One region of the Rossellomorea sp. FM04394 genome, then DNA from elsewhere that is predicted to be linked to it. Evidence: predicted binding sites of a transcription regulator. Region 1 holds the regulator's gene; each other region holds the start of a gene.

What was found. Region 1 encodes Rex, which represses fermentation and respiration genes when NADH is low (regulators of the CRP and FNR family bind a similar motif). Its sites were predicted from a motif close to TTGTGAAATATTTCACAA; they were not measured.
Region 2: the regulator Rex is predicted to act here: its motif matches at 2,737-2,754, upstream of cydD (thiol reductant ABC exporter subunit CydD).
Region 3: the regulator Rex is predicted to act here: its motif matches at 6,992-7,009, upstream of ACCB35_RS08525 (cytochrome ubiquinol oxidase subunit I).

Annotation. Positions count from the first base shown of each region.
Region 1 is NZ_CP168654.1:264,981-275,494, forward strand. Features, by position in the region: gene ACCB35_RS01500 (ABC-F family ATP-binding cassette domain-containing protein) at 323-2,266, opposite strand; gene ACCB35_RS01505 (redox-sensing transcriptional repressor Rex) at 2,457-3,134, shown strand; gene ACCB35_RS01510 (twin-arginine translocase TatA/TatE family subunit) at 3,189-3,359, shown strand; gene tatC (twin-arginine translocase subunit TatC) at 3,375-4,148, shown strand; gene ACCB35_RS01520 (YdiK family protein) at 4,164-4,370, opposite strand; gene ACCB35_RS01525 (lysostaphin resistance A-like protein) at 4,367-5,110, opposite strand; gene groES (co-chaperone GroES) at 5,424-5,711, shown strand; gene groL (chaperonin GroEL) at 5,765-7,399, shown strand; gene ACCB35_RS01540 (glycoside hydrolase domain-containing protein) at 7,491-8,606, opposite strand; gene ACCB35_RS01545 (hypothetical protein) at 8,808-8,963, shown strand; gene ACCB35_RS01550 (DHHA1 domain-containing protein) at 9,028-10,224, shown strand.
Region 2 is NZ_CP168654.1:1,305,878-1,316,391, reverse strand. Features, by position in the region: gene cydC (thiol reductant ABC exporter subunit CydC) at 1-975, opposite strand, end outside; gene cydD (thiol reductant ABC exporter subunit CydD) at 976-2,706, opposite strand; gene ACCB35_RS06610 (hypothetical protein) at 2,899-3,087, shown strand; gene ACCB35_RS06605 (M20/M25/M40 family metallo-hydrolase) at 3,161-4,804, opposite strand; gene ACCB35_RS06600 (NCS2 family permease) at 5,048-6,349, shown strand; gene ACCB35_RS06595 (histidine phosphatase family protein) at 6,376-6,978, opposite strand; gene ACCB35_RS06590 (tetratricopeptide repeat protein) at 7,031-7,516, opposite strand; gene ACCB35_RS06585 (GNAT family N-acetyltransferase) at 7,532-8,068, opposite strand; gene ACCB35_RS06580 (L-lactate dehydrogenase) at 8,376-9,326, shown strand; gene ACCB35_RS06575 (hypothetical protein) at 9,414-9,845, shown strand; gene ACCB35_RS06570 (SIMPL domain-containing protein) at 9,854-10,507, shown strand.
Region 3 is NZ_CP168654.1:1,695,556-1,706,069, reverse strand. Features, by position in the region: gene ACCB35_RS08550 (Cof-type HAD-IIB family hydrolase) at 4-774, opposite strand; gene ACCB35_RS08545 (DNA-dependent RNA polymerase subunit epsilon) at 1,744-1,950, shown strand; gene rnjA (ribonuclease J1) at 1,955-3,622, shown strand; gene ACCB35_RS08535 (TrkA family potassium uptake protein) at 3,671-4,327, opposite strand; gene ACCB35_RS08530 (cytochrome d ubiquinol oxidase subunit II) at 4,453-5,466, opposite strand; gene ACCB35_RS08525 (cytochrome ubiquinol oxidase subunit I) at 5,537-6,874, opposite strand; gene ACCB35_RS08520 (nuclease-related domain-containing protein) at 7,097-8,065, opposite strand; gene ACCB35_RS08515 (ABC transporter ATP-binding protein) at 8,368-10,197, opposite strand; gene ACCB35_RS08510 (ABC transporter ATP-binding protein) at 10,202-10,514, opposite strand, start outside.

The DNA.
Region 1 (10,514 bases):
GGAGGAACATGTGAATATCTTGTGGTTAACTTATAGCAAAAAAGGTAGCAAGAAAAGAAAAAGGAACGAACATACGTTTTATCAACAGTTTGTGGATAAGTTGTTAATAACTTTGTATAAGTTGTGTACATTATGTGAAAAAGGGATGGGAAAAATAGCCTATTCCATACAATCGACTGTGGATAATTCAGGTTTTGAATGTGGATAATGTGGAAAAGTTGTGTGAATAACGGTTGTTTAGGATTTTGATTGTGGATAATGATGTGGAATAAGAAAAGGGCGGGGAGCAAGATGTTTGAATACTTATCCCCAACCCTGTGGATTATTGTTCTCCTTGAAGAAGTTCTTCTAGTTCTGTCCATTCTTCCAATAGAGATTCAAGCTCTTCTTTTTCTTTTGTCAGTGCTTCATTGATATCTTGGACTTTTTCATGATCTTGAAAGATCTCCGGGTCGCAAAGGAGGTCTTCTTTTTCTTGAATATTTTCTTCCAGGATTTCCATTTGGTTTTCAATTTCGTCGACTCTTCTTCTTCGTTGACGCTCAAGTTTTTTTGCTTCTTTATCGATTTTATGAGATTGCTTTTGAATGGTACCTTGTGAAACAGGTTGCCCTTGCTCCATCTGCTCGAGTGCTGCCAGTTCTTCCTGCTGTTGCAATTTTTCTATATAATAATCATAATCGCCAAGATATTCTGTTGATCCCTTCCTGGAAAGTTCAACAACCTTTGTAGCGATGCGATTGATGAAATAACGGTCATGAGACACAAAAAGGATCGTTCCTGGATAGTCAATCAAGGCATTCTCCAATACTTCTTTACTGTCCAAGTCAAGATGGTTTGTCGGTTCGTCCAGGATGAGGACATTCCCTTTTTCCATCATAAGTTTGGAGAGAGCGAGTCGAGCTTTCTCTCCACCGCTAAGTGTGGAAACAGGCTTTAAGACATCTTCCCCTGAGAATAAAAAGTTTCCGAGTACGGTTCTGATTTCTTTTTCCATTTTCATCGGGTACTCGTCCCACAGCTCATTTAAAACGGTCTTATTGGAAGAGAGTTCAGCTTGTTCTTGATCGTAATAACTAATCGAAACATTTGAACCAAATTTAAACCCACCTTCAAGAGGATGGAGTTTATTCACTAATGTTTTCAATAGGGTAGACTTACCGATACCGTTAGGACCAACAAGAGCGATGCTGTCTCCCTTTTTTATAGAGAAATCGATGTGAGATGAAATCTGTTCGGCTTTACCATATCCGATGGTCAGATCTTGGACGTGAAGAACATCATTCCCGCTTGGACGATCAATTTGAAAAGCGAAGTTGGCAGATTTCTCATCTCCCAGCGGTTTATCCATTATATCCATTCGTTCCAGTTTTTTTCTGCGGCTTTGGGCCATTTTGGTAGTAGAAGCACGGGCGATATTTCGTTGGATAAAGTCTTCGAGTTTGGCGACTTCCTGTTGCTGGCGCTCGAACATCTTGAGATCCTTCTCGTAGTCTTCTGCTTTCTGTTCAAGGTATTTACTGTAGTTACCCAAGTATTTTTTGCTTCGATTTCGTGAAATTTCATACACTTGATTGACGACGCTATCCAAGAAGTAACGATCATGGGAAACGATCAGGACAGCACCTTCATAGCTTTGAAGGTACGTCTCAAGCCACGATAAAGTCTCAATATCAAGGTGGTTGGTAGGCTCATCAAGAATAAGGATGTCCGGCTTGGTCAATAGAAGCTTACCAAGTGCCAGACGGGTTTTCTGACCACCGCTTAAAGTAGAGATCTTCGTTTCATAATCAAAGTCGGCAAAATTCAATCCATGAAGGACAGAACGAATATCGGCTTCATATTGATAGCCGCCGGAATCTTTGAAGCGTACTTGAAGCTCATCATATTCCTTTAATACCCGTTGATATAAATCTTCTTGTTCATAAACAGAAGGATCGGCCATTTGTTTCTCAAGTTGTCTTAATTGTTTTTCCTGAGTTTGTAATTCTTCGAATACGGTCAGCATTTCTGACCAAATCGAAAGCTCTGATTCCAAGCCTGTGTTTTGCGCGAGGTATCCAATGGAAACCCCTTTTGGTTTCGTGATATCTCCGGAGTCATAGGAGAGATGACCTGCAATTATTTTTAGAAGAGTCGATTTTCCTGCTCCGTTGCGTCCAACGAGAGCCACCCGATCTCTTGTCTGTATCTCAAGCTTAATATTTGATAGGATATTATCGGCACCAAAGTTTTTCGTAAGTTGATTCACTTGTAGTAGAATCATGACGTTTCACCTCTATTTCATAGTGCTAGTGTACCGTATTATGGAGGGGAACGGCAATAAATCGACTATTAATCTTCGTACACTTAGGATAAAATATAGTGTATGATGGGAAGTAGAGTTTTAAATTCTGTATGCTTTCTATTTTGGAAGCGGTATCAGAGGTTTTTGAATAGATGTGGGGGAATACAATATGAACCAGGATACAACGAAAATTCCACAGGCAACGGCTAAGCGCCTTCCGCTATATTATCGCTTTATTAAGAATCTGTACTCATCGGGAAAGCAGAGAGTTTCATCGAAAGAATTGAGTGAAGCGGTGAAGGTTGATTCTGCTACGATACGCAGAGATTTTTCTTATTTTGGTGCTTTGGGGAAAAAGGGTTATGGATACAATGTAAATTACCTTTTATCCTTTTTTCGTAAGACATTAGATCAAGATGCCATTACGAAGGTTGTACTGATAGGAGTAGGGAATCTCGGTACAGCTTTTCTTCATTATAATTTCATAAAAAATAATAATACTAAGATTGAAATGGCTTTTGAAGTGGATGAAAAGAAGGTTGGGACGCAAATCAGCGATGTACCCGTTTTTCATTTAGATGATTTAGAAGAGCGTCTTGAGGGGCATGATATTGAAGTGGCCATTCTAACGGTTCCGGCATCTTCTGCTCAAAATATCACAGACCGATTGGTTTCTTCTAATATTAAGGGGATCCTGAATTTCACTCCTGCGAGATTGACGGTTCCGGACCATATTCGCGTGCATCATATTGATTTAGCAGTTGAGCTTCAATCGCTGGTATATTTCTTAAAGCATTATTCAGAGGATGACACGGAAATGTCACAAGATGGAATCATATCCGAATAGAAAATGATTCGTATATACGTTATGATAGAATGGTAAAAGAGGAGGTGTCTCATTATGTTAGGTGCAGGTAGTATTGTACTGATAACGGTTGTTGCTTTACTGATTTTCGGACCAAAGAAATTGCCTGAGTTAGGGAAAGCAGCTGGTAATACATTACGTGAATTTAAAAATGCAACAAAGGGCTTAGCAGATGATGAGGACGATACTAGTAAAAAAGCTAAGTAGGGTAGGATGAACGCCATGAGTCAAAGTCAAAGAGACATGACAGTCTATGAACATATAGGAGAATTGCAAAAACGACTCATGTTTGTAGTCGTTTTCTTCTTGTTAGCGGTAATCGTCAGTTTTTTTCTTGCGGAGCCGTTGATTCGATATTTGCAGCACGCAGATGAAGCGAAAGAATTAACCATGAACGCTTTCAGGATCACAGATCCTCTCAAAATCTATATGGAGATGATCATGTTTATTGCGATCATCATGACATCACCCATCATTCTATATCAAGTATGGTCGTTCGTAAGTCCAGGCTTATATGAGAAAGAGAGAAAGGTAACGCTCAGTTACATACCGATTTCTGTCCTTCTCTTCTTAGGTGGATTGTCATTTTCATATTTTATTTTGTTTCCATATGTCGTGAAATTCATGATGGGTTTATCCACCAATCTGAATATCGAGCAAGTAATTGGAATTAATGAATACTTTCATTTCCTGTTTCAAATAACCATCCCATTCGGCTTTCTATTTCAACTGCCGGTTATAATGCTGTTTCTGACACGCCTGGGGATTATTACCCCGATGCTCCTGGTACAAATGAGAAAAGTGGCGTACTTCATATTGTTAGTCGTCGCGGCTTTTATTACACCGCCGGACATCGTCTCGCATTTAATGGTAACCGTTCCTTTGCTTCTTCTTTATGAAATCAGTATTTGGATCTCTAAGATCGGATTTAAGAAGGTTTTAGAAGCAGAACAAAAGCTTGAAATGGAACAATTTGAGGATATAAATAAGGATTGATCAAATGATCAATCCTTATTTTTTATTCTCTATTTTCTTTTTGATCTTGAAATGCAGCATCACCATCCGCAACCCGGATCCAAAATCAAGGGTTGCCAGAAAGACGAGCATATAAGTGAAAAATCCCCAACCATCATCCTGTACATTTTGCACAGCAAAGTATGTGAAGAGCACACCGAGAAGGAGATAGATCACGCCTGAAAATAGTGGTGATCTCCTCATAGAAATAATCCTCCAATAAATCCTTGTATTTGTTCAGCTTCGTTGATCATTTTTTCAATTTCATCCTTATAAATAGATTGCATTAGAACGACCGTTGTATTCATGGCAACGTGGGCAAATATTGGAACCAGAATCCGCTTCGTTTTGACGTATAGAAACGCAAACGTAAAGCCCATTGCAGAGTACAAGATCACATGCTCAGGCTCAAAATGAGCAAGGGCAAAGATAACAGAACTGATTAACGCGGCGAAGAAGAAATTCATCTTCTCGTAAAGTACACCGAAGATAATCTTTCTGAAAACAATCTCTTCTAATATAGGGCCAATGATCGCAGCGACCATCATCGATAGCGGTACCTTTTCGATAATCCCGATAATCATTTGCGTATTTTCAGATCCCATCTCGATCCCTAACGCATACTCAATTTGTATTGCGATGGATTGAGCGATGAACGCCATAAATATCCCCACTATAGCCCACACAATTGAACTTCCTGCATTCATTGGTGCGGAACGTTCAAGATTGGTGCTTGTCTCGCTCTTTCTCAGAATGCCCCAGACGACGAGGAGAGTTAATGTAAAGCTGATCACAAGCCAGTATCCCGGAACGACATTTCGTAATGTCTGCTCTGGAATCGCAAGGACATCAGCACCAATCTTAAATAAAAGGGGTATCCCGACAACACTGGAAAGCTGCATTACGATATAGGCAATTAAGATAAATCCGAAATGTTTTTTCAACGTTTGATCTCCTTTAATACCTGTTAGATGAAGGACTAATAATTCGTCCTGAACATACTCCTGTACAATTCTACTAAGAAAAGAGAAAGTGTTCAAATTTAAGGGGTTTGCTCTTCAATCGATTTAAGAATAAAGACGTATGGGGAGGCATAGTATAGGAGGGTGTGAAAAAAAGAGAAATATGACGAAAAAAATTTTAAGCAGGACTCTTGCAAAATGAAAACGAATTAATTAATATAATAGTTGTGTTAGCACTCACAACAAGCGAGTGCTAATAAATATCATTTACATAATTTCAAGGAGGTTGTTTCACTTGTTAAAACCACTAGGTGATCGCGTCGTTATCGAGCTAGTTGAGTCAGAAGAAAAAACAGCAAGCGGTATTGTGCTACCGGATTCCGCAAAGGAAAAGCCACAAGAAGGTAAAGTGATGGCTGTAGGTACTGGTCGCATTCTTGACAACGGTGAGCGCGTTGCTCTTGAGGTAGCTGTCGGCGATCGAATCATTTTCTCTAAATACGCTGGTACAGAAGTGAAATACCAAGGCACAGAATACTTGATCCTTCGTGATAGCGATATTCTGGCTGTAGTTGGCGAATAATCAAACTTCGTATATAAACAATATTCTATTTAAATAAGAGGAGGACTTTATCAATGGCTAAAGATATTAAATTCAGCGAAGAAGCACGCCGTTCCATGCTTCGCGGTGTAGATCAATTAGCAAATGCAGTAAAAGTAACTCTTGGACCAAAAGGACGTAACGTGGTACTTGAGAAGAAGTTCGGTTCACCACTTATTACAAATGATGGTGTAACGATTGCAAAAGAAATTGAATTAGAAGATGCATTCGAAAACATGGGTGCAAAACTGGTTGCTGAAGTAGCAAGCAAAACAAATGAAATCGCAGGTGATGGTACAACGACTGCAACGGTCCTTGCTCAAGCGATGATCCGCGAAGGTCTTAAAAACGTAACAGCCGGTGCTAACCCTGTTGGCGTTCGTAAAGGTATCGAAAAAGCGGTTCAAGCTGCTATCGAAGAATTAAAAGTGATCTCTAAGCCGATCGAAGGTAAAGATTCAATCGCTCAAGTTGCGGCAATCTCAGCGGCTGACGAAGAAGTGGGTCAACTGATTGCAGAAGCAATGGAGCGCGTGGGGAACGACGGTGTCATCACAATCGAAGAATCTAAAGGTTTCACTACTGAACTTGACGTAGTGGAAGGTATGCAGTTCGACCGTGGATATGCATCTCCATACATGGTCACTGATTCTGATAAAATGGAAGCTGTTCTTGAAAATCCATATATCTTAATCACTGACAAGAAAATCGGCAACATCCAAGAAGTACTTCCTGTTCTTGAGCAAGTCGTACAACAAGGTAAGCCACTATTAATGGTAGCTGAAGATGTTGAAGGTGAAGCTCTCGCAACACTTGTTGTGAACAAACTTCGCGGAACATTCAACGCTGTTGCTGTCAAAGCTCCTGGCTTCGGTGACCGTCGTAAAGCAATGCTAGAAGACTTAGCAGTACTTACTGGTGGAGAAGTGATCACAGAGGATCTTGGATTAGATCTTAAATCTGCGAACATCACTCAACTTGGCCGCGCTGCGAAAGTAGTGGTAACGAAAGAAAACACTACTGTCGTTGAAGGTTCTGGAGATCCGGAAAAAATCGCAGCTCGCGTAAATCAAATCCGTGCTCAATTAGAAGAGTCCACTTCTGAATTTGATAAAGAAAAATTACAAGAGCGCCTTGCTAAGCTTGCAGGTGGAGTAGCAGTCGTGAAAGTCGGAGCTGCAACTGAAACTGAGCTTAAAGAGCGTAAACTTCGTATCGAAGACGCATTGAACTCTACTCGTGCAGCAGTAGAAGAAGGTATCGTATCCGGTGGTGGTACTGCCCTTGTGAACGTATACAACAAAGTAGCATCAATCGAAGCGGATGCAGATGTAGCAACTGGTATTAACATCGTGCTGCGTGCTCTAGAAGAGCCGATCCGTCAAATCGCTCACAACGCTGGACTCGAAGGTTCTATCATCGTAGAACGTCTGAAGAAGGAAGAAGTAGGTGTCGGTTTCAACGCAGCTACTGGTGAGTGGGTAAACATGATCGAAAAAGGTATCGTAGATCCTACGAAAGTAACTCGTTCTGCGCTTCAAAACGCAGCGTCTGTAGCAGCAATGTTCTTGACTACTGAAGCGGTAGTTGCTGACATTCCTGAAGAAGGCGGCGGCATGCCTGACATGAGCGGCATGGGCGGCATGGGTGGAATGGGCGGCATGATGTAAAATGCCGACCGTTTCACTCTTGTGAAGCAGTCCGATGTATAAATAGTAAGTAAAAAGACTACTTCCTAGTTATAGGAGGTAGTCTTTTTAGTTATGAGCCAGGCTTCCATAATACCTTTAACAGTTCACCATCGAAAAGGTTCGTATCAATGTTACATGTTTCTGCGTCGATTCCATATTGCCATCCAAATGCCAGGGAGCCTTCCGGTGCTTCGGGATTGAATTCAGGTGCCTCTGCCTGAGTTGTGATTCCGACATTTGGTGAAGCAGTCCAAATATAATTTTCTTCCAGTATGGCGTTATTACTCTGAGCGGCTGCGTTATAAGATTGATATAAAGCTCTTTCAGGATCGAAGATTCCATAAATCCCTGATTCATAAGGGGAGGCAGAAATCGTTTCAAACCATCCTCTGATAAATTCCGCATCTACCGGATAGGTTGGTTCAATATCGGCAAATAGGGCGACACCAGAGGGAATCCCGAGATCCTGGGCATATCCGATTGCTTCTCTTGCTTCATTTATTCCATTTTCAAAACCTGTGGCATTGTTAAAATTGTTAAAGATAGGAAGGATATAGTCTCCTTTTGAATGAATCAAAGAAACCTGTTGGGGTGTGAGCCCTCTGGATATGTTCTCTCTCGTCTCGAGGTAGCGTCCAAAAACGGTCGGGTCCCCGAAGTTTTCTCTTACACAGGCATAAAAGCTTTCCGTTGTTTCACTGGCGGAATCGATACCCCACACAACTTCAGGTGTGGGTGACGGCGGCGGTGGATCTCCATCAGTCCCGCTTGCCTTATTTTCTACCGTATTCCGTACATTGATATCAGCTTCGTCACCGAGCTCGTTTTGGGTGGAATTTGAGAACGTGTAATTTCCATCTCCTTCAACGGAGTTTGTAATATTGTTTTTTAAGTCCCCGGAGGTTCCATTAACATCATTTTCAATAGAACTACTGATTTCCCCGTTCCCATCTCCCTTGCCATTGTTCATAATATTGTTTTCCAAATTGGCTGTCCCTTTCGACACCTGATTGGAGATGACGGTATCCACCTTTCCAACACTGCCGTAGATGTTATTTTTAACCGTATTGGTGATGATTATATTGGCTTTATTATTGTTTTTACCAATGTTATAAAAGGAAATAAATCCTGAGATCGCCATAATGAGAACCGCTAATAGAATGGTATATCCTGGTGTTACCCTCATATTCTCACCTATTCTTTCAGATTAAGAGTCATTTTCACTCCATAATATGAAGAAAGATTTGATTAGTGTGGGCCAGTAGAGAGTTTGTAGGCCTTATGGATGTTTAAGGGGTGATTGGATTAGGTAAAAAGTATCATAAGAGATCAATAATATACACAGCTTCCTCCACCATTCATTGAAAATGAAGAAGAAGGTGATGAAATGAATTATACTACGATGGCATTAAGGGAATTAGTTGAAAGAATCATTGCCGGCGATGAGGGGGCAAAAACGGAATTTGAACGGAGATGGGAAATTCCCTGGGAACAAGTAGGGACGGTACCGATTTCTATAGAGAAGAAGGATATAAAGGACTGAATGGTTCTCTCCACCAACGATGTGATAAAGTAGTGGAAGAACAGTTGAGAAAGAGGTTTTAACGATGACAATTAAGCAGTACTATCAAGATGCTTATACTAAAACATTTCAAACATCGATTCAAGATCAGCGACAGGATGAACAGGGGGGCTGGTACGTCGTGCTCGAAGAAACGGCATTCTACCCGACAGGCGGAGGCCAGCCCCATGATACTGGAACATTAAATCATCACCGGGTATTCAATGTGGAAGAAGTGAACGGAGAAATCCGTCATTACATAGAAGAGCCATTTGCAGATATTTCAGGGGACGTAAATGGACAGATCGATTGGGACAGACGCTTTGATCATATGCAACAGCACGCAGGGCAGCATATTTTATCTGCCGCTTTTGTGGAAACCTTCCAATATGAGACAATCAGTTTTCACTTAGGGAAAGAGATGTTAACCATCGATTTGGACGTAATGGATATAACTGAATCGGAGGCTTTGGAAGCAGAGGCATTAGCGAACCGTGTCATTCAAGAGAGCAGACTGATTGAAACAAAATGGATAACAGAAGCGGAATTGTCCCACTATCCATTAAGAAAACAGCCGACCGTCACCGACGATATCCGTTTAGTGATCATCCCGGATTTTGATTATAACGGATGCGGAGGTACCCATCCCCGTTCTACCAGTGAAGTCGGAGCGATTAAGATACTCGATTGGGAAAAGCATAAAGGGCATATCCGATTGCAGTTTGTGTGTGGGAATCGGGTGCTTGAGCAGTTGCACCGGAAACATGGTCTCTTAAGGGAATTGACGGGGGTATTGCAGGCTCCTGAAGAAAGTATGATACCTGCCGTTGGTCGGCTAATGGCAAAACAAAAAGACCAGGAAAGGGCACTGGAAGGTTTGAAGGAAGTTCTTTTGACATATGAAGCAGAAGGTTTACTCGGAGAAGGAACTCTGCAAGAAGGACATACATTGATTAAGAAAGCGTACGCAGGGCGTCCCATCCAAGAGCTCCAGAAAATCGCTCAACACATCGTCTCTAAGAGAGAAGATATGCTTGTGTTATTGGTTGTCCAAAATGATCAAAAACTCCAGCTCGTAGCGGCGAAGGGTTCGTCTCCAAGTGTTAACTTAAGGGAAATTGCTCACAAGGTCTTCCCTATGATTAACGGGAAAGGCGGAGGAAAGGAGTCGTTTGTGCAAGGTGGGGGAGAGGCTCTGATGAGTAAGGAAGAGCTTCTTGAAACACTGGTAAAACAAATATAGAAAAGGCTAAATGCCCACCCGGTATGTCCGGGTGGGCATTTTATAATATTCATTGCACCCATTCTGTTGATGACACATGAAAGAACCAAGGAGCTAGAGAAATAATCTTTTTTATTATTGAATGCTATCTAAACAAACGTTTGTTTAAAATGGAATTCTATTGTTTTTTTGAGATTGAACTGACAGCGACGCCATATCAGTCCTTGTCCCAATGCTACATATATGGTTAATCAAACGTTTGTTTAATACAAAAACTGTATAAGATCCCTTAAAAGAATGGAGATCTCCTT
Region 2 (10,514 bases), 1.0 Mb from region 1:
TGAAGGTCCGTCCCTCTCGATGCGTTCTTCGGAAATAACATAAGAGAGTCTGGCTGCCGCTCTTCGTGAATCTTCATAGTGTATAGGCATAATCGCCATTGGTGTGGCATTTTCGAATACGGTTAACGAGATCATGACAAGCATCGCAAGATATATTCCATCCATTTGACCGGCCCCGACTGAATAAGCTCCTAAAGCCAAAACGATCCATGAAATGAGCTGGGAAACCAGGATGTTCGTTGAATGACTATAGAGAGAATAGATGCTCTCCCGTTTTTGCTCGCTCACATATCCTGTTGCTGCTTGAACAAGACTTTTCTCTTTGTCCTCCAGTCTTTGATATATTTTCAAATCTCTGAATCCATAAAGAAATTCCGTTACCTCTGTGGATAAATCCCCTCGTCTTTCCCGTAAGGTCGTTTCTATTTTTCTCTGTTTAAAAGCGAAATAGGCCGGGACCATAAATCCCGTCAACAGAAGCCCCCCAATAAGGATCAATGCAACAGAAACAGAATAAAACATCGTAAACAAGATCGTACTTAAGAACACCATCACCAGGATAATCGGTGGATAGAAGACACGAAGAAAGAAATTCTGTAAGCTCTCTACGTCTCCTACGATTCTTGAAAGAAGATCTCCACTTCGATATCGCCCGAAAATCCCCGGCGCCAGCGGCTCGATTTTTTCATAGATGGAAACCCGCAAGTTCGAAAGAATCGTGAACGTAGCCCGATGGGAGAAATAACGTTCCGCATACCGGCTTAATGCCTTCGTGAAACCGAACAGCTTCAAGAGAGCAATCATTACCGTCAGAGCATAAAGAGGTACCTCCAAGGCCGCTTTAGAAATTAAATAGCCACTGGAAGCAAATAGTCCGACCGAGGTTAACCCGGCCAAAAAGCCAAAAAGAATAGAATACACAATATCCTTCTTTTCCTTCATCATCAGCCTTACGACAAACCCTAACTCTTTCATCTAACGTTTCACTCCTTGCTGTACAGTCACCATATCACGATAGTGAGAAGTAGACTTCATTAATTCCTCATGATTTCCTATGCCCGCTAATCTCCCATTTTCTAAAAACAAAATTTGATCCGCTTCACGAATTGTATGAAGACGGTGAGCTACTGTAATCACTGTTGAATTCTTTGATAATTCCTGTATGGATGATTGCAGTATCCTCTCCGTTTGAAGATCCAATCCCGTTGTCGGTTCGTCGAAGAGAATTAGAGCCGGCTTTTTGAGAAAAGCCCTGGCTATGGCCATACGCTGTTTTTCTCCACCAGAAAGCCCTCTTCCTGCTTCACCAATCGGGGTCTCATATCCTTTATCGAGACCTGCAATCATTTGTGAGATTCCTGCTTTTTCAGCAGCGTATTCGATCTCTTCCAGGGTGACACCCTTTCGTCCGCCAACGGCAATATTTTCGGCAATCGTGCCCGAGAATAAGTAAGGATTCTGTGAGATATAACTTAGTTGATCAAACCAGTCTCTCTCCCCATAATCACTTCTCGAAAGTCCATCAATCAAAATGTCTCCCTCAGAGGGGTTCAGAAGACCTGATAAAAGGTGAAGGAGCGTAGTTTTTCCTGCTCCACTTTGACCGACGATCGCCACTTGGCTGCAGGAAGGAAAAGCAGCCGTAATTCCTCGAAGATTAAATCCCTTATCCCCGTAGGAAAACCCTGCGTTACATAGGGTAATTGTTGGAGGAGTCCCACTCTTTTCAAACTTCTTCTCTCCCCATTTTACTGGTTGATCCTTCTCTTCAAGCTCTTCAAAGACCTTCTTACCGGCTCCCATGCTCCCGCGCCCGGTATGAAAGGCATGCCCCAGCTCTTTTAATGAAAGATAGAACTCTGGTGCAAGAACGAGAACAAAGAATGCTGTGAAGAATGAAATACTTTCGAAGACGACTAATCGAAGCCCCACTTCCAGGGCAATCAATCCAATGCTTAACATGGAGATAAACTCTAACATCAAGGAAGATAAGAAGGCAGTCTTTAACACTTCCATCGTGGCTTCACGAAAGTCAAGGCTGGCAGAACGTATCCCCTCTTTTTGTTGCTTCCCTCTCCCAAGTAGCTTCAAGGTAGTCAATCCTTGCAGGGTATCGAGAAATCGTCCCGAAAAAGCCGTCAGCCTATCCATTTGCTTCTCGGATTTATTCTTTGTCATGACTCCGATAATCGCCATAAACAAAGGAATGAACGGAGCTGTAATCACCATGATCAGACCCGTATACACATGCTCAGTAAAAATAGTCATTAAAAGAATCAACGGGACAATCGTCGTTTGAATTCTTTGAGGTACATACTGACTGTAATACCCGTCCAAACCATCGACTGCATCCATCATCGTACTGACCTTTTGTCCCGACTGACCTTGAATGGATGCTTGAAGTGGATTTTTTGCCCACTTAATTAATAGCCGTTTTCTCAAATCACTCTTTACCTTCGAAGCCATCTTGATTCCTGTTCGTCCGTTCACATAAGAAAGTGCTGCCCTTCCCACTAGAATAAGGAGCAAAGCACCAAGCATTGGGAGGATGTCTTGAAACAGAGCTCCCTCTATAAACATTTCATCTACAATGCTGACCAGCAAATAAGCTTGTCCAATCACGACTCCTCCCATCATAAGGGACGTTCCGTAAAGCGTCATCATGGATGATTTCTGCTGTTTAGCCATTTGATTAAGCTCTTTCATAACTTATCTCAACTCCAAAAGTTAAAAAGTTAGTGAAATATTTCACAAATTAATATCTCTATTATAGTAAACTTGGTCCCTTCTTGCATCTTTTAGGATTGACCTTTTTATGACAATTTAAGAATACAGGTAGATCTGAATGCGGCGTGAGGGGATATTTTAAAATAGAAGTCTGATCGATTCATAGGAAATATGGATACTTCATTTGAAATCAACTTTTTCAATGGATTTGTGGCGATCATGGTCCGGTACTTCATTGATGTCCTATCGAATCCAGCCGAAATCATCAATAATCCGGCCGGTTTTCTGGATAATCCGGCGGAAACCATCATTAATCCAGCCGTTCTCTTAATTAATTCAGCCAATCTACAAAAATTGTAAAATAGCCAATTAAAAAAGAGAGGCCGTTCGCTAAGCGAATGACCTCTCTTTTTGTTCTGTTTTTCCCGGCACATCATATCTTCAATAAATCCTTCGTCACCCGCTGGATGATTTCCGGCAGTACAGAGAATGTGTAAGGTTTATACACTCTCTCTGTCCACTGATGCCCATCCTTTCCATATACTCCTATATTAATAGAAGGGATGTTCAGCTTGCGGATCATTTCGATAGGGACAGGATACAAATGATCGATCAGTGGCAGGTTCTTTTTAAAGACCTCGATATCCTCGTCTTCTTCATGAAGAGAGAGAAAACTGCCATCTGCGAGATAAGGGAAAAACCGTTTGATGACGAATTCTTCACCGGTTTCATTTGCTATATCGTTTAAACATGTCCCCAATACTTCCCGTACCTTTTTGCCATACTCATTTTCTTCATTCACAAAGTTGTGAGGCAAAAATGGAGGTGCGAAAAAGATGATCACCCTGGGTGTTCGATCGGGATCCAGATGCTGCAAGGCCTCCACCATGGTATATGCAATTGTTCTTCTATCTTCTCCCTCCATATCATGAAAGATCTTTTTCATGACAGGATCCGGATCGATGCCTCTTTCCTTCAGCCAGAAGATATACTCCCGTAACGTCAACACTTCTACTTCCCAGGAAAACTCCCTTTCAGGGAAGCCATGATAGCTCCGATACTCTTCAAACTGTTTTTTACTCCGTTCTTCCAGTTCATTTACTGCCTTTAATGCTGCCTTCTTCATATCGTAGAGCACTTCCCGTGCGGTTCTCTCGTATACAAAATAGTTGAAGTATAGAGAGGCGCTAAGAGGGGTTTGGACATTATACGTATGCTTATCATCCTTGAAATACAAGCAAGATGGCGGAAGGGTGAATTCACCTGGTATATCCTCCAGATAATCTAAGTTCTGATTGATTTCTAGATTGATTTTGGAAGCGATCACAGTTGGATCGATGGATGTCAGCACATCCCCTACATGCGCCTCTCTTCCATATATATAAAAGCTTGGCAGAAGCTTTCCTGCAGCACCCGTGTAAATATATCGTTTACAGTCCCCGTCATAGATCGGAGAGATGAAATCCGTATTGATCGCTGCCAAATAATCAAAGCCCTCTTTCTTTAAACGATAGAGATCACTTAAAGCAGTAATCATTCCGGCATGTTCACTTTCTTCGTCACCATTAAATAGGAAGAGTAAATTCCCATCTGGGGTTGCTTGCTCCGTATGGTGTAAAAGGTTGGCAATGTGGACGGCAATCCCGCTCTGCATATCCAAAGCCCCTCTTCCAAATAGCCAATTTCCAGATAGTGCATCATCCCTTACCTTTTCCTCTCCTTCATAATCCATAAAGAATTTCTGAAGAAAGTCGGGATCATGAGCCATATCTTGAAGTGCCCCATAATCATCCGTCCCCACCGTATCATAGTGGGCATGGAATAATACAGTTTTCGAGGACGTTCCTTCCACAAGGGCAAACACGTTTTTCCTCCCTGTCGGATCGTTCGGGACTTCTTGAAGCCAGACTCGATCAGGATGCTCCTGAAAATAAGGAAATGAGGAAATCATTTCATATATATACTGGGCTTTTTCACGTTCGCCTGTTGTTCCGTTATAGCTTTTCAGAGCGACTAAGGATCGTGTGATCAGTTCAATCTGCTCAGAGATTGATTTGTTTTTCAATTGTGTATACACGTTAGTACCGCTCCTTTCCGTAAGAGATGTCACTTTTTCTTGGTAAATCGTTTATTGCCTGGGCATTATAGAGACTGATTCTTCTATAATTGATAACATCTTATCGAAAACAAAAGGGGTTTGGAAGGGGTTTCAATATAATTTCTTAAAAAAATTTCGGTTTTTCCTATTGAAATCCAACCTATTACCGAATATTATAGAAGTTGCGTGTTTTTAATGTTCGTTTTTATTGGAGGTATTACCATGTTTAAATTGAAGGAACACGGCACTGATCCTAAAACTGAAATACTGGCAGGCATTACAACATTTTTAACGATGGTTTACATCGTCGTTGTGAATCCCATTATTTTGGCTGATGCAGGTGTCCCATTTGACCAAGTCTTCTTAGCAACCATTATTTCAGCCGTAGCCGGAACGTTATGGATGGCCTTGTTCGCAAACTACCCGATCGCCATCGCACCAGGGATGGGATTGAATGCTTACTTTACGTACTCAGTAGTCGGTGCGAATGATGATATTTCTTATATCGTTGCGTTTTCTGCCGTTTTTGTAGCAGGGATCATCTTTATCATTCTCTCTTTAACACCGTTCAGAAAAAAATTAATCGAAGCCATTCCTCAAAATCTAAAGCACGGTATAACAGCAGGAATCGGTTTATTTATTGCTTTTATTGGATTACGATTGACCGGCCTTATCCAGGCTCACCCTACAAATCTGGTACAGCTTGGGGATCTGCATTCATCCTCGGCGATCTTAGCGTTAATCGGGTTGGCTGTAACACTCATCCTCATGGTGTTACGTGTCCATGGAGCTTTATTTATCGGAATGATTGTCACTGGACTCGTTGCATTCTTCACAGGGGAATTAGCATTTAAAGAAGGGTTTGTGGCTCTTCCCCATCTCCCGGAAGGACTGATCGTAGCAAATCCTCTTACAGCATTTGCAGACGTCTTTCAATACGGATTGTATGCCGTTGTGTTCTCATTCTTACTTGTAACCATCTTCGATACAACGGGAACGATGATCGGAGTGGCTCAACAAGCAGGTCTTATGAAGGGCAACACAATGCCAAGAGCACGTGAAGCACTACTCGCGGATTCCATTGCAACGACTGTCGGAGCGATGTTTGGTACAAGCCCTACGTCCGCTTATATTGAATCTTCAGCCGGTGTTTCGGCTGGAGGAAGGACAGGATTAACAACATTAACCGTTTCTGTGTTGTTCATCGCTGCTGCATTCTTCGGTCCTCTTGTCAGTGCCGTATCAGGAATTTCAGCCATTACTGCCCCTGCCCTTATCATCGTGGGAAGCTTAATGATGGGGAGCATTTCTCATATTAAATGGGATCAGTTAGATGAAGCCTTCCCTGCATTCTTAATCATTCTCAGCATGCCGTTAACATCAAGCATCGCAACTGGGATCGCACTGGGATTCATTTCTTATCCTTTATTAAAAGTAGTAAAAGGACAATGGAAGCAGGTACACCCACTCGTGTATATCTTTGCCGTCCTGTTCTTCTATCAGCTGGCATTCCTGCCTCATTAACCCGATATAGATACTCGAAAGACCGTTCATAATGAACGGTCTTTTTGCGCGGTCAATTCAGCTGATTGTGTCCATATTCTCTTCACGATCTTTACATTATCATCATCAAAAGTTAGACAATATATATCCAGCATTTCAAGCTTTCTCCAAAAGCTGATATCATATTGAGGATCAAAGTAACTCATGATCAGAACCATGATATTACCGTGTGTTCCAATCACAACGTTTTTCCCATTATATTCTTCAATGATCTTAAATATCCCTTGTACGCCTCTTTTTTGAGCGGTGAGATTCGACTCTCCACCTTCTAAGGAAAAAGCAGGATCCTCCCACAGCAATGAAATTGCCTCATCAAAGTTCTTCACGAGTTTACTTGATAGAGTCCGTTCCCTCACCTCTTCATAAATCTTGATCTCTTGACCTATGTGCCGGGCTATTCCTTCAACGGTTTCCACGGCTCTTTTGTACGGACTGGAACATACTGCATCAATCTTTTCCTTCTTTAATAGTTCCGTTACATGCTTAGCATCCACCTTTCCCCTCTCAGATAGGGGCCTGGTTAATTCGTCGGGGGTGTATTCCGAGTGAGCATGCCTCACCAGATACAGTTGTGTTATTGCCAATTTCATTCACTCCTCCTTCTTGCCACAAAAAAAAGAGCTGTCATGCAAACAGCTACCCTTATTTCCACACCACGTCCAATTGGCCGGCATAAAATGTTATCGCCTTTTTATAAGGTTCAATGGTGGGATCTTGTGATGATTCTCCAATGCAGTTGAGCAGCAGCTCCATTGCTTGACTGTGTTTGTTCAAATTGTAGAGGGTCATGGCATAAAAGACCGTCATCGCTTTATTTTCAGGGAATCGTCGGATTCCTTTCTCGAACACGGATTTACTTTTTTCATACTCGCCCAATGTCCGATATGTACTACCCAATCCAAGATAGGCGCCTTGTAAATCTTTATCATCCAGTCCCATTTGAATCGAATTCTCGTAATAAGGAACGGCTTTGCTTTCGAGTCCCATTTTGTCATGGGTCCATGCACATTGGTAATGCAGAAAACCATTATCTGGGTCTCCCTGAATCAATCGCTTCCACCTTTCAATGGAAGCTGCGCATTCTCCCGACTCTCTCAATGCAATGGCTTCTTCTATTTTTCTATTCATCTTAAAGTCTCCCATTTATTCGGGAATGAACTCCATCAGCCAGGAATCATGATGTTCCCCTTCATGAAGCTCATGCTCCCGCAGTATTCTCGCTTTACAGTATCCACATTTCTCATAGCATCGGATTGCCCTGGTGTTCCAGGTCATAGGATCCACCACAAGGCGGTGGACCCCCTCTTTCTTGAGCAAGTACTCTACTACAGTTCGAATGAGTTGCGTCCCTATTCCCCGGTTCCAATATGTCGCTTCTCCGATGAATTGATCCGTACCGTAGATCACTTCATCTAAATTCGAGTAACCATACCGGATCATTGTTTCTTCATCGAGCTGGTAATACTGGAGATACCCGATTTCATTCCCCTTAAACTCAACCAGACAACCTGAGACGTCCCTTTCTTCAAGGAATTTCTCCTCCACCAGCTGAAGGGTGAAGGGGCGGTCCCTCCCTTCATAAAACTCCAGTACTTCGGGATCCTGCAACCACCTTGCCAACGTGTATTTATCCCCCTCCACTAAAGGACGGATAAATAAGTCCCCACTCCTGACATTCATACACACACCTCCCATAACTCTCATCTTCCTCTATACATTCATCACACATCAGAAAAAACCCTTTTTTCTTTGAGGGACAAGTCACCTGGGTAAGTCTTTGTATTTGACAATATTGTGAATTAATTCACAATTAAGTATGTTATGCTATATTTCAGAGTAGAATATCAATGTGTTTCATGTTATGATTTGGTTGTGAATTACTTCACAATGTACTGACCAAATATCTTTCAACTCTCATTTCATTCTTTAAAAACTTAACATTGCTATGAATCATACTAACAAAAAACTGATGAATAGGTGATGACGTATGACAATCAAATGCACAAACAAAGTAGCTTTAATCGGTACAGGATTTGTAGGTTCAAGTTATGCCTTTGCTCTCCTAAATCAAGGAATCGCACATGAACTTGTAATGATTGATTTGAATAAGGAGAAAGCTGACGGAGACGCACGTGATTTAAACCATGGTCTTGCTTTCGCTTCCCCTATGAAAATATCTGCAGGAGATTACAGTGATTGTAAGGATGCTGACCTGGTCGTGATTACTGCAGGAGCGAATCAGCAGCCTGGCGAAACCCGTCTGGACCTGGTGGAAAAGAACGTGAAAATCTTCAAAAATATTGTAGACTCTGTCATGGATAGTGGATTCAACGGCATTTTCCTTGTGGCGACGAATCCAGTCGACATCTTAACGTATGCAACGTGGAAATTTTCCGGCCTGCCGAAAGAAAGAGTCATCGGATCAGGAACGATTCTCGACACAGCCAGACTTCGTTACTTAGTAGGAGAGCACTTTGATATTGATACACGGAATATTCACGCCTATATTATGGGAGAGCACGGCGACACGGAATTTCCCGTTTGGAGCCACACAACTGTAGGAGCAAGTCATCTAAGTGAGTTAATTGACCTCCACAGGGATGACGTGCAGAAACAGCTCGATGACATATTCATCAATGTTAGGGACGCAGCCTATCACATCATTGAACGGAAAGGCGCAACCTATTATGGCATTGCCATGGGCCTTGCCAGGATTACCAAAGCGGTCTTTAACAATGAAAATAGCATTTTAACCGTTTCCGCCCTCCTTGAAGGGGAGTATCATCAAGACGATATCTACATCGGTGTTCCTGCGATTATTAATCGTGAGGGCATCAGGAAAGTCGTCGAGCTTCCATTAAATGATAAAGAAAAAGCTCAATTCTCTCACTCAGCCGAAACACTCAAACATGTGATGAAAAAAGCGATGGAGACTTGATTCATTCCCTTAGCTAACTTAATAGACACGCACGCCCACCCAACCTCCTCATAAGATAAAGAGAATTCTTTATGAGGAGGTTCTTCTATGTACGATCACAGACAATTATTCCCTGGTTTTCCTGGCGGAGGAGGAGGAGGCTTTCCCGGTTTCCCTGGAGGTGGCCAAGGTTCAGGTGGCGGCTTTCCCGGTTTTCCTGGTGGAGGACAAGGCGCCCCGAGCTCTCCACCACCTGCAGGCGGACAAAATCAACCACCACCCGGACCACCACCGAACTTCCAACCGCAAAAAACGGTGATGCAAGGAACCCAAGGTGGACCTAGTGTCTTTGCAGTAGATCCAGGTGCCATCAGGAGATGTTTATTCAGGTACACTTATATTTGGTTAAGAAGAGATGCTTTCTGGTTCTATCCTGTCTTTGTCGGACGCCGTTCCATTGCCGGATGGAGATGGATCGGATTCACATGGGTTTACTTCGGTATCGACTTGGATAAAATTGAATCCTTTACGTGCGTGTAGGACTGCGCATGTATTCATATCCATACTATAGGACCGGCAACACCAAAGGGACGATTACTGTAACAGGTGAGCATACACTTTATGTAGATCCTGATCAAGCCATTGTCTCTATCGGCGTTGTCACTAAAGATGAAGAGCTTGAAACGGCCCAAAGCCAGAACCAGCAACAATCGAGTAAAGTCATTCAATCCCTGTTAAACAATGGAGTGTCACAAAAGGATATCCAAACCTCCACCTATCAAGTGTTCCCACAGTACAACTATGAGGACGGGAAGCAGATTTTCTCAGGATATGAGGTTCGCCAAGTATTCCGCATTACCATTCAGGACATTGAAAAAGTCGGGACAATTATTGATGATGCTATAAAGAGCGGTGCGAATCGTGTAGAAAACATTTCATTTGTCAATTCAAATCCCATCGAATCCTATCAACAGGCCCTTGCTATCGCTTATCAAAAGGCCTATCAAAAAGCACTCACACTATCCAGCCAATCGGGGCAGCAGCTCAATCCCCACCCAAAGTCCATCACAGAGCAATCAAGCCCAATCGTCACCCCCTTTATGACCACCGGGTTTGTGAAAGCCGCTGAAGAAAGTACAGCCGTCCAACCAGGACAAATTGCCGTCACAGCCATCCTGACAGTAGAATTTCACAGCAGCTAAACAATAA
Region 3 (10,514 bases), 1.4 Mb from region 1:
CAATTAAATTAATTCCAGTTCCTTTAAACCATGGTATATTCCATTATCATCTACGTGTTTTGTAATCAAATTTGCATGTTTTTGTACTTCTTGGACGGCATTTCCCATGGCAACACCTGTACCAACGGACTGAATCATTTCAATATCATTTAATCCGTCTCCAAACGCGTAAACGTCTTCCATTTTAAAGCCGAGCTTAGCGATCATCTTTTTAATGCCTTCTGCTTTCGATCCACCTTTTGGCAGGATATCCATTGAGTACTGATGCCAGCGAATGAACGTGAAATCATTGTATTTCTCCCGATAAAAGCTCTCTTCTTCTTTTGTACAAAACAACAAGGATTGATAAATATCTCTCCCTTTATAAAATTCAGGAGCATAATCAGGATGTGGAAATTTTAAACTTCTCATACTCTCTTCAATATATTCATGGTGTTTTTGGTTTGACTTCATCGTTTCATGGTTTAAGTGAACCACCGGATGTTCCTTAGAATACGTATCCTCCAGTAACTCTTCCAACGTCTCTATTTTTAATGGATTAGTATAGATGACCTCATTTTCAAAAACCACATATTGACCATTGAATGAAACAAAGGATTCAATCCCTAACTCTTCCCTCAGACTCTCATACATAAATGGGGCTCTGCCAGTTGCAATCGCTACATAAGTGCCGTTTGATTGTAGTGTTTGGATGGCTTCTTTCGTTGCTTGAGGCAGCTTCTTATCGTGGTCAAGCAGTGTACCATCTATATCGAAGAAAACTATTTTAGACATAACCGTTCTCCTTTTCATACATTATCGATCTTTCATCTCTTTTACCCGTTGTTTAAAGTAATCCTTTACGGCTTAAAAGTCAATGAATGAGCCCAAACAGCTTCATTTACCAAACTTAACCATGTAAGAGATTCAATAAATTCCGTACAATATAAGTAAGACAACAGAGACGTCGGTATTTATTGTTCCTTTACTTCAAAGGAAAATCTCGGTAAACTATTGATAAGGAGTGATCCACCATGTTAAAGAAGCTCAGGAAAAAGCTTTTAAAACAGTGGAAAGAATTGCTTAGAAAAAAAACGATTGCATAGTTTTTTTATCTGCTGAACGAAATCAGGCAGTCACACTACTAAAATACATGTCATTCGGCTATACTGTCATACGTTTACACAAATAATAAGGGACTGATGCCACTAGTGAGCTTTTTCGTCTCCATTGGTTCAGTCCCTCTTCTCTATTTTTGTAATGTTTTAATGAAGGATTCTTGCAAAAACTTTATTTACATGAAAGAATCCTTTATAATTTATAGCATACATAAACAAGATGATTCATCCCTATTTAAATGATAGGTTCATTTCGAAGAGTTAGAGTTAGGACTGCCCGCTATGGTGAATTCTCGTGAAAGATGGATTTCACTCACCTTTCATACATACTGAAAGGTCGCCCTGTGTTAAGGAAATGATACTTTTATCAATCGTTTTTTTACCACAGGGCGTAAATGAGCCATATATGAACATAGTAACTGTTCAGACCACAATGGTATATCTATACCTATTAGCAGGGAAACCAGCCCTCTAATGTCCAGCTCCAGCGTCTAGCCTATTCTTCATAATCCACACACATCCCTCAACCGGATTAAGGTTTTATGCGGATAGGGTTTATGACGCCGCTTTTGTTATGTAGTTGATAACTTTTTTATCATAGATGAAAGTTAGATTTTTTGAAAACGGATAAGGAGAGAGAAAAAACATGATTTTTAAAGTATTTTATCAAGAAAGTAAAGCAGAAGTGCCTGTTCGCGAATGCACTCAATCTCTTTACATGGAAGCAGATTCAGAACGTGAAGTACGCCTGAAATTAAAAGACAAACCGTATAACATTGAATTCGTACAAAAGCTAGAGGGCGCTTTTTTAGAGTATGAAGAAAACCATCATTCTTTCGAGTTGGAGCAATAATTAAATGAAATTTGTCAAGAATGACCAAACCGCAGTATTTGCCCTTGGCGGTTTAGGTGAAATCGGTAAAAACACATACGGCGTACAATTCCAAGACGAAATCATCCTGATCGATGCAGGAATCAAGTTTCCTGAAGACGAACTGCTCGGCATCGATTACGTAATCCCAGACTATACGTATCTGGTGAAGAATGCAGATAAAATCAAAGGGCTTTTCGTGACACATGGACATGAAGACCATATTGGTGGAATCCCCTATTTACTTCGCGAATTAAACATCCCGATTTACGGCGGGAAGCTCGCACTGGGACTTATTAAAAACAAGCTTGAAGAGCACGGTTTATTACGAAATGCGAAACTTAATGTAATCAAAGAAGATGACATCGTTAAATTCCGCAAGACGTCCGTAACCTTCTTCAGAACGACTCATAGTATTCCGGATTCATACGGAATTGTCGTGAAAACACCACCTGGTAATGTTGTACACACAGGTGACTTTAAATTTGATTTCACGCCGGTTGGTGAACCCGCGAACTTAACCAAAATGGCTGAAATCGGAAAAGAAGGCGTACTTTGTCTTCTATCTGATAGTACAAACGCTGAAGTTCCAAACTTCACAATGTCGGAACGTAAAGTCGGAGAAAGCATCAATGACATTTTCCGCAAAGTGGACGGTCGTGTTATATTCGCTACTTTCGCTTCTAATATTCACCGTTTACAACAAGTGGTTGAAGCAGCTGTCTTTCATAATAGAAAAGTCGCTGTATTTGGAAGAAGCATGGAAGCGGCCATTACGATCGGTCAAGAATTAGGGTATATCAACGCCCCTAAAGATACATTCATTGAACATAACCAAATAAATCGTTTACCTGCGAATGAAGTCGCGATATTATGCACAGGTTCCCAGGGTGAACCAATGGCTGCATTATCAAGAATCGCAAACGGTACTCACCGTCAGATTCAGATCCAGCCTGGTGACACAGTTGTATTCTCTTCTTCACCGATCCCTGGAAATACGATCAGTGTAAATCGTACAATCAACCTATTATATCGTGCTGGAGCAGAAGTCATTCATGGCCCATTAAGTGATATCCATACATCCGGTCATGGTGGACAACAAGAGATGAAGTTAATGCTCCGCCTGATGAATCCTACCTTCTTTATGCCGATACATGGTGAATTCCGCATGCAGAAGATGCACGCACAGCTTGGTGTAGATTGTGGAGTACAGCCTGATAACTGCTTCATAATGGACAATGGTGAGGTACTTGCATTAAGCAATGACTCCGCACAAGTTGCTGGTAAAATCCCTTCTGGAAACGTCTATATCGACGGAAGCGGTATTGGTGATATCGGTAATATCGTCCTTCGTGACCGCCGTATCCTTTCTGAAGAAGGCTTAGTCATCGTAGTGGTAAGCATCGATATGAAAGATTTCAAGATTGCTTCTGGACCGGACCTGATTTCAAGAGGATTTGTGTACATGCGTGAATCAGGTGATCTTATCAATGAAGCTCAAACACTTATTTCTAAACATCTGAACAAAGTTCTTGAGAGAAGAACTTCTCAATGGTCAGAAATCAAAAATGAAATCACAGATACACTGGCTCCATTCCTATATGAAAAAACAAAACGTCGTCCTATGATTTTACCAATCATTATGGAAGTCTGATCTACCAAAAAAGAGGCTGACCCGATATAAAGGGCAGCCTCTTCTTTATTATAAAACCTTCTTTTCAAAACGGTTAATATCCGTATCCGCCCCGATTACGATCAGGATATCTCCTTCACGAATCTGTTCATCGGCTTGGGGCGACACAATAATATCCTTTTGCCTTTTAATCGCCACAATATTGATTCCGAATTGAGCACGGATATCCAGATCGATCAACGAGTTCCCGCTCAGGTTTTCATTCGCCACAATCTCCACGATGGAGTGCTCATCCGATAGCTCTAAGTAATCCAGTACATTATTCGAAACGATATTATGAGCAATCCTTCTTCCCATGTCGCGCTCTGGATGAACGACTTGGTTCGCACCTATTTTCCGTAATACTTTTTCATGATAATCATTTTGAGCCTTGACTGTAATGTTCTTCACCCCGATTTCTTTCATCATCAAGGTAGTTAAGATACTGGATTGGATATCGTCCCCAATAGCCACAATGACGTGATCAAAATTTCTGATTCCCAGGCTCTTTAAAACGGATTCATCCGTTGAATCTGCCACTACCGCATGAGAGGCAATAGAAGAGAATTCATTTACTTTATCTTCATCCTGATCAATCGCCATAACTTCCATGCCTTGATCGGATAATGAACGTACAATACTGCCTCCAAATCGCCCTAATCCAACAACCACAAACTCTTTTTTCACCCTACATCCCCCCGCACTCTATATATTCTATATTTTAGCACAAAAAAAAGGAGAAAATGAAATTTCTCCCTGTCGTTCCCTGTATTAAATTTAGAGGAGCATTTTAACAACACCCTCTTCCATCATCACTTCTTACCTTTAACATAATCTGCATCAAATAAAAACAGTCTCATTAACAAGTAAAGAGATGGAATCAATAATAGCAACCCTGCTATGAAGACGATTACCAGTGCCATTCCCATTGTTGGATTCGTTACACTCGTTTCAATCGTAATGAACGGTTTTAGAATATAAGGTAAATGCGATGCACCGTAGCCAAAGAAGGCAAAGAAGAATTGCAGCATAACCAAAATAAAGGCAGTTCCAAAATTCTTACGCAGATAGATTAAGAGTGATGCACCGAAGAAGCATAGGAGTGATAACCCAAACATCCACCAAATATCAATGGCCTTTGTAAAATGCTCTGCATTATGCTCTCTTAAAGACACAAACACTAATAAGCTTGCTAGAATGGTCGGTGGACTCCAAAACAGAGAAAACTTTCTTAATTCCTCCCTGGAATCCATATCCCCTGCACGATTTGCATAATAGGTTAGAAAAGTCGCACTAATAAATAACACCGACACAATGGAGAGGGCCACCACACTCCATGAATAAGGACTGGTAAAAAGCTCCCCGGCCAGGAAGATGACCTTATCTCCCTTTTCTTCCAGAAACCCGCCTTCTGAGATCGTTAATGCCGTCGATAGAGAAGCAGGAATTAATAACCCGGTTGCTCCGTATAAAAACAGATACACGATATTATCCTTTGAGCCGTAATTTCCAAATGCATAGAAGCTTCCCCTTATGGCAAGCAAGATGATGGCGATACTTCCCGGAAGTAATAATGCCGTTCCATAATAATAGGCTGCGTCGGGAAAAAAACCGACAAGACCCACAAAGAAGAAGACAAAAAAGACGTTTGTTACTTCCCATACCGGAGAAAGATATCTGCTGATCAACACGTTTAATGTATGCTCCTTGCCTTTCATTCTTCCATAAAAGGCGAAGAAGCCAGCCCCGAAATCAATCGATGCCACAATAAGGTACCCGTAAAGGAATATCCACAATACGGTAATCCCTACTACTTCCAAACTCATGCCCATTCCTCCCTTAAAGCTTGAAGCCCCTTCTCCTCGACTACTAAAGAAGGAGCCCTTTTATTTCTCATTAACTCGCTTTCTTAGGAAAACGTTGTTCTAATTCCGCCTCTGCAGGCTTATTTTTAAACATTTTGATTAATACAACCACACATAGCACGCCCAGGAGGATATAGAGACCAACAAACAATGCAAACGTCAAGCCTACTCCATCGGCTTTCGTTGCAGCATCTGCCACTTTCATATACCCTCTCATGATCCACGGCTGTCGCCCCACCTCGGCATAAATCCAACCAAATTCAATCGCCAGCATCGCAAGTGGTCCACTCGCTACAATACCCCATAAAAGAGGCTTGTTCCATTCATTTCGCTTCTTCCACTTCCAGAATAAAATAAATGCAGCTGAAATAAAGATACTGTAAAATCCAATTGATACCATCAGGTCGAACATATAGTGAATCCATAAAGGCGGCCGTTCATCTTCAGGAAATTCATTCAGACCAATAACCTCTGTTTCAAAAGAACTCCCTGCCAGAAAACTTAAGAATCCGGGTAAGCGTATCTCATTATGGACCTCATTATTTTCATCCAGTGTTCCAAATACGATCAGATCCGCATTCTCTTCCGTTTCAAAGTGCCATTCTGCTGCGGCGAGCTTCTCAGGCTGATACTCTGCCAGGAATTTGGCTGATAAGTCCCCTGCCAAAGCAGTGGCAAAAGCGAAAATCAGTGCAGAAACCATCGTTAAACGCAGGGCTTTCTTATGATACTCCCCGCCTTTCTTACGAAGAATCGCAAATGCCGTAATCGCCGCCAACACTAAAGCAGATGTTAAATAGGCAGTCGTCAATACGTGAAACACTTTTGTAGGAGTTGCCGGATTCAACATCGCAGCAATCGGATCGATATTAATTGCTTTCCCATTTTCCAATTCAAACCCTTGAGGAGTGTTCATAAACGCATTTACCGTCGTAATGAACAACGCAGAAGCTGAAGAACCAATCATAACGGGAATCGTCAGCAGCCAGTGAATCCACTTATTCTTAAATCGGTCCCAAGTATAAAGATAGATTCCTAAAAAGATAGCCTCAAAGAAAAACGCAAAAGTTTCCATAAACAAGGGCAGGGCAATCAACTGTCCGGCCACCTGCATAAACGAAGGCCATAATAAGGACAGCTGCAACCCTATGGCTGTACCGGTTACAACCCCCACCGCAACTGTAATGGTAAATCCCCTTGCCCATCTTCTAGCAAGCAATAGATAATGGGGATCATTCCGTTTGATCCCCATAAACTCTGCAATGGCAATCATGATCGGCACCCCTACCCCAATCGTCGCAAATATAATATGGAATGCAAGGGTTGTCGACGTGAGCATTCTACTCAAAATCACACTATCCAAAACCATTCACTACTCCCCCTACCGAATTACTTTTTTTCGTAAACAGCTCTTTCCTCCTGTTTATCACTTATGGTCCATTATAAAACCTGAAAATGAGTTTGTGATGTGTTGAACATGAATATTTTGTGACGTTTTTCACAAACATTGGTTCTACCTTTATATTAGGGGTTTTTAGGGTGGTTGGCAATGATGTTGCTTGGGGATGATGGGGCTTAATTTTACTAGAGATTACTGATGACTGAGGTTTTTTGGGAGATAGTAGATTCTACCTTTTCCTTTACCTTTTGAAGAAAGGTCCATGTTATTTAGGAGATGATAGGCCACTCTGGAGGATTCAACACCTAAGAACTCTCTTGCTTGTTTGTTGGTGATATTTGGGTTTACAAGTAATAAGTAATCATAAATAGTCTGTTGGTGAGCATTCCGGTCAAATTCTCCACAATCAGGACAGTACCAAGACCTCATGTTACGTACCATATTGAATCTCTCGCATCGGGTACACATAACACCGCGTATGATCCCTTCATGCTGTTGGTTAAATTTAGAATATGGAGCATTCTCCTTCATTAGGGAATTGGCAATTTTATTAATTTCTTTCATTTCAAGAATTGAATTCGAATTAGAGCAGCTTTGTTGAATGGTAAGAAATTTCGCAACGAGATTCTCTATTCTGATAGCCCTACCTAAAGTATTTTTACTCTGACTAGAGGTAGATATCAATGAAGAAGAGTTTGTGAATACAACTAAAAATTCAATTGGGATAATAGGGAGTTTTTTCTTTTGGAGCCATTGTGTGAGGTGTATCTTATATCTATTCGCTTGAGAGAGGGGATTGGGAAAGCCTGTTACTTCTCCATTAAGAGTACGGGAAAATTGTTCAAATTGAGTTCCGAATTCCATTGATCCCGCTATATTTTTTATTTCTAAAATCAATATAAAATTTCTAGTGAGAATTAGAGTATCAATTTGGAAGAAACTCTCCCCCATTGGTATGCGTAGATCGTTAAGGACGAGCATGTGTTCATTATCGATTGTACTCACTTGCCGGTCTACTTTACACTCTCCATGGTAACCTGCCCAAGCTTTAAGCAAGTTTTCTTCAATCTTGGATCTGAGGCTGGATTCCCGGGGTAGCCTCCTTAACAAGGCTTCAAAATAGAGGATAATTAGGGGGATTTCTCTTACTTTAATGATCAAATTATCATTCCTTTCGAATTTGGTAATAATAGTATTCTACTTTCAAATAAGAATTCCCTTTATTATTGGAAAAATTTCAGTAATGATTTTTTTATCGACCGTAATAGAAATTTATCAACTGTTATTTTGTTTTATCAACCAAAATTTAAATTTATCAACCGTTTTTTCATTATATCAACCTTATTTTCACAATACCAACCGTTCTGCAAATTCCGACAAGTTCCGCAACCCCACCGTACAACTCCCCCTCCCATAACTACAACGAAAAAAACCCCACACACCTGTGCGGGGCTCCTCTCAACTTACATCGCATCCAACATCCTGAACTGCGATTTAACCAGCTCATAATAATCACCCTGCTGCTCCATCAGCTCATCGTGGTTACCGGATTCTTTGATTCTTCCATTTTCCAGAACAAAGATATTGTCCGATTCACGGATCGTGGATAGGCGGTGGGCGATGATGATCGCGGTCCGGCCGTTCAGTAGTTTTTTCAGTGCGTTTTGGATTTTGACTTCTGTTTCTGTATCGATGGATGCTGTCGCTTCATCCAATATGATGATTCTCGGGTTTGCCAAGAGTGCTCGGGCGAATGACAGTAATTGTCTTTCACCGACTGATAATACGTTCCCCCGTTCTTCAACTTCGGTCTCGTATCCATTAGAAAGCTTCTCGATGAATTCATTAGCTCCGATTGCTTCGGCTGCTTTCTTAACCTCTTCGTCCGTAGCATCTGGACGTCCAAATCGGATGTTATCCATGATCGTTCCGGAGAAGATGAAGGTATCCTGAAGTACGATGCTGATTTGGCTTCTTAAGCTTGAAACGGATGCATCCCTCAGGTTCACCCCATCAATCTTCACTTCACCTTTCGTCGGGTCGTAAAAACGGCTGATCAGGTTGGCGATCGTGGTTTTTCCTGAACCGGTATGACCGACTAATGCGACGGTTTGGCCGGCTTTCATTTCAAGGTTAATGTTTTGCAATGCTTTTCGTTTGTCATCGTAGGAGAATTCAACATTCTCAAACTGAATTCTTCCTTTGATGTCAGTCAGGTTCACTGCATTCGTTTTTTCATTTACAATCGGTTGTTCATCGAGGAATTCGAAGATACGCTCTGATGAAGCCATACCGATCAGTAGTTGATTATATACTTGACCGAGCCTTGAAATGGGCTCCCAGAACATCCCCAGGTAGAAGGCGAATGAAACGAATTCTCCGAGTTCCAATGAGCCGCCTTGGATAAGATGGGCACCGTACCATATGAGGACCGCTGTACCGATGGCGTTTGTCAATTCTACCAGCGGGCGGAACATGGCATTTTTCTTTGTGGCTGTTCTCCAGCTATCGAAGTTTTCGGTGTTTACCCCATCGAAGAAGGCCATGTTTTCTTTTTCTTGAGTGAATGATTGAGTAACACGGATCCCCTGAATGCTTTCATTAAGATGGGAATTTAGCTTCGATTGTTTGAGTCGTACCATCTGCCAGGATCTGCGGATGTTTTTCCGTAAGCTGGTTGAGATAAAAAACATGATTGGCAGAATGACCATGACGGCCAGTGTTAACTCAGGACTTAACGTAAATAGGATGACGATGATTCCAATAAGTAGAATGATATCCATCAAGAGATTTATAACTCCGTTTGTAAAGAGTTCCTGCAGGGAGTTAATGTCATTCATGATCCGGACCAGGATGGAACCGGCTGACCTCTGATCAAAGAAGCGATGGGATAACCATTGAACATGGCTGAAAAGATGCTTTCTGAGATCGTAAATGACCCCTTGCCCCAGCTGATTCATCCATCTGATTCTGAGCACGTTTGCAACGTAGTTCAATACATAGAGTCCCGCGATAATTCCAACTAGTGTAAAGAGTAAATTGGAATCCTTCTGCCTGATTGCTTTGTCTAATGTGTATACCCCGATCAGAATAGGTACGATCAATCGTACTGCTGTTGTGATCAGAACGGTGATGATGGATAAGGGCAGAAGTTTTTTAGAATAGGGTTTTAAATACGTTAGTAACCGGTAGAGTTGTTCCCAGTTAAACGGCTTATCAATCACTTGATCTGTAGAGTAATGGAATCTGCTTAGTACGCTTTTGTTCACTTTGTTTTTCTGACTCAAATCCACTCACCTACCCTTCCTGAGTTTGTAATATTTTTTTCTGGTCCTTGTATTGGATGTCATAGATCCGTTGATACGGCCCATTATTCTTCAGTAGGAATTCATGAACTCCCCTTTCGACGACTTTCCCGTTTTCCAGTACGAGGATTTCGTCTGCATGCTTAAGAGACGAAATTCGGTGTGCAATGATAAAGGTCGTTCGATCCGACATCACTTCTTTCAGCGCTTTTTGAATTCTGAATTCGGTTTCCATGTCTACGGCGCTTGTAGCGTCATCAAGGATCAGGATCGATGGATCTGTACAGATCGCACGGGCTATGGCA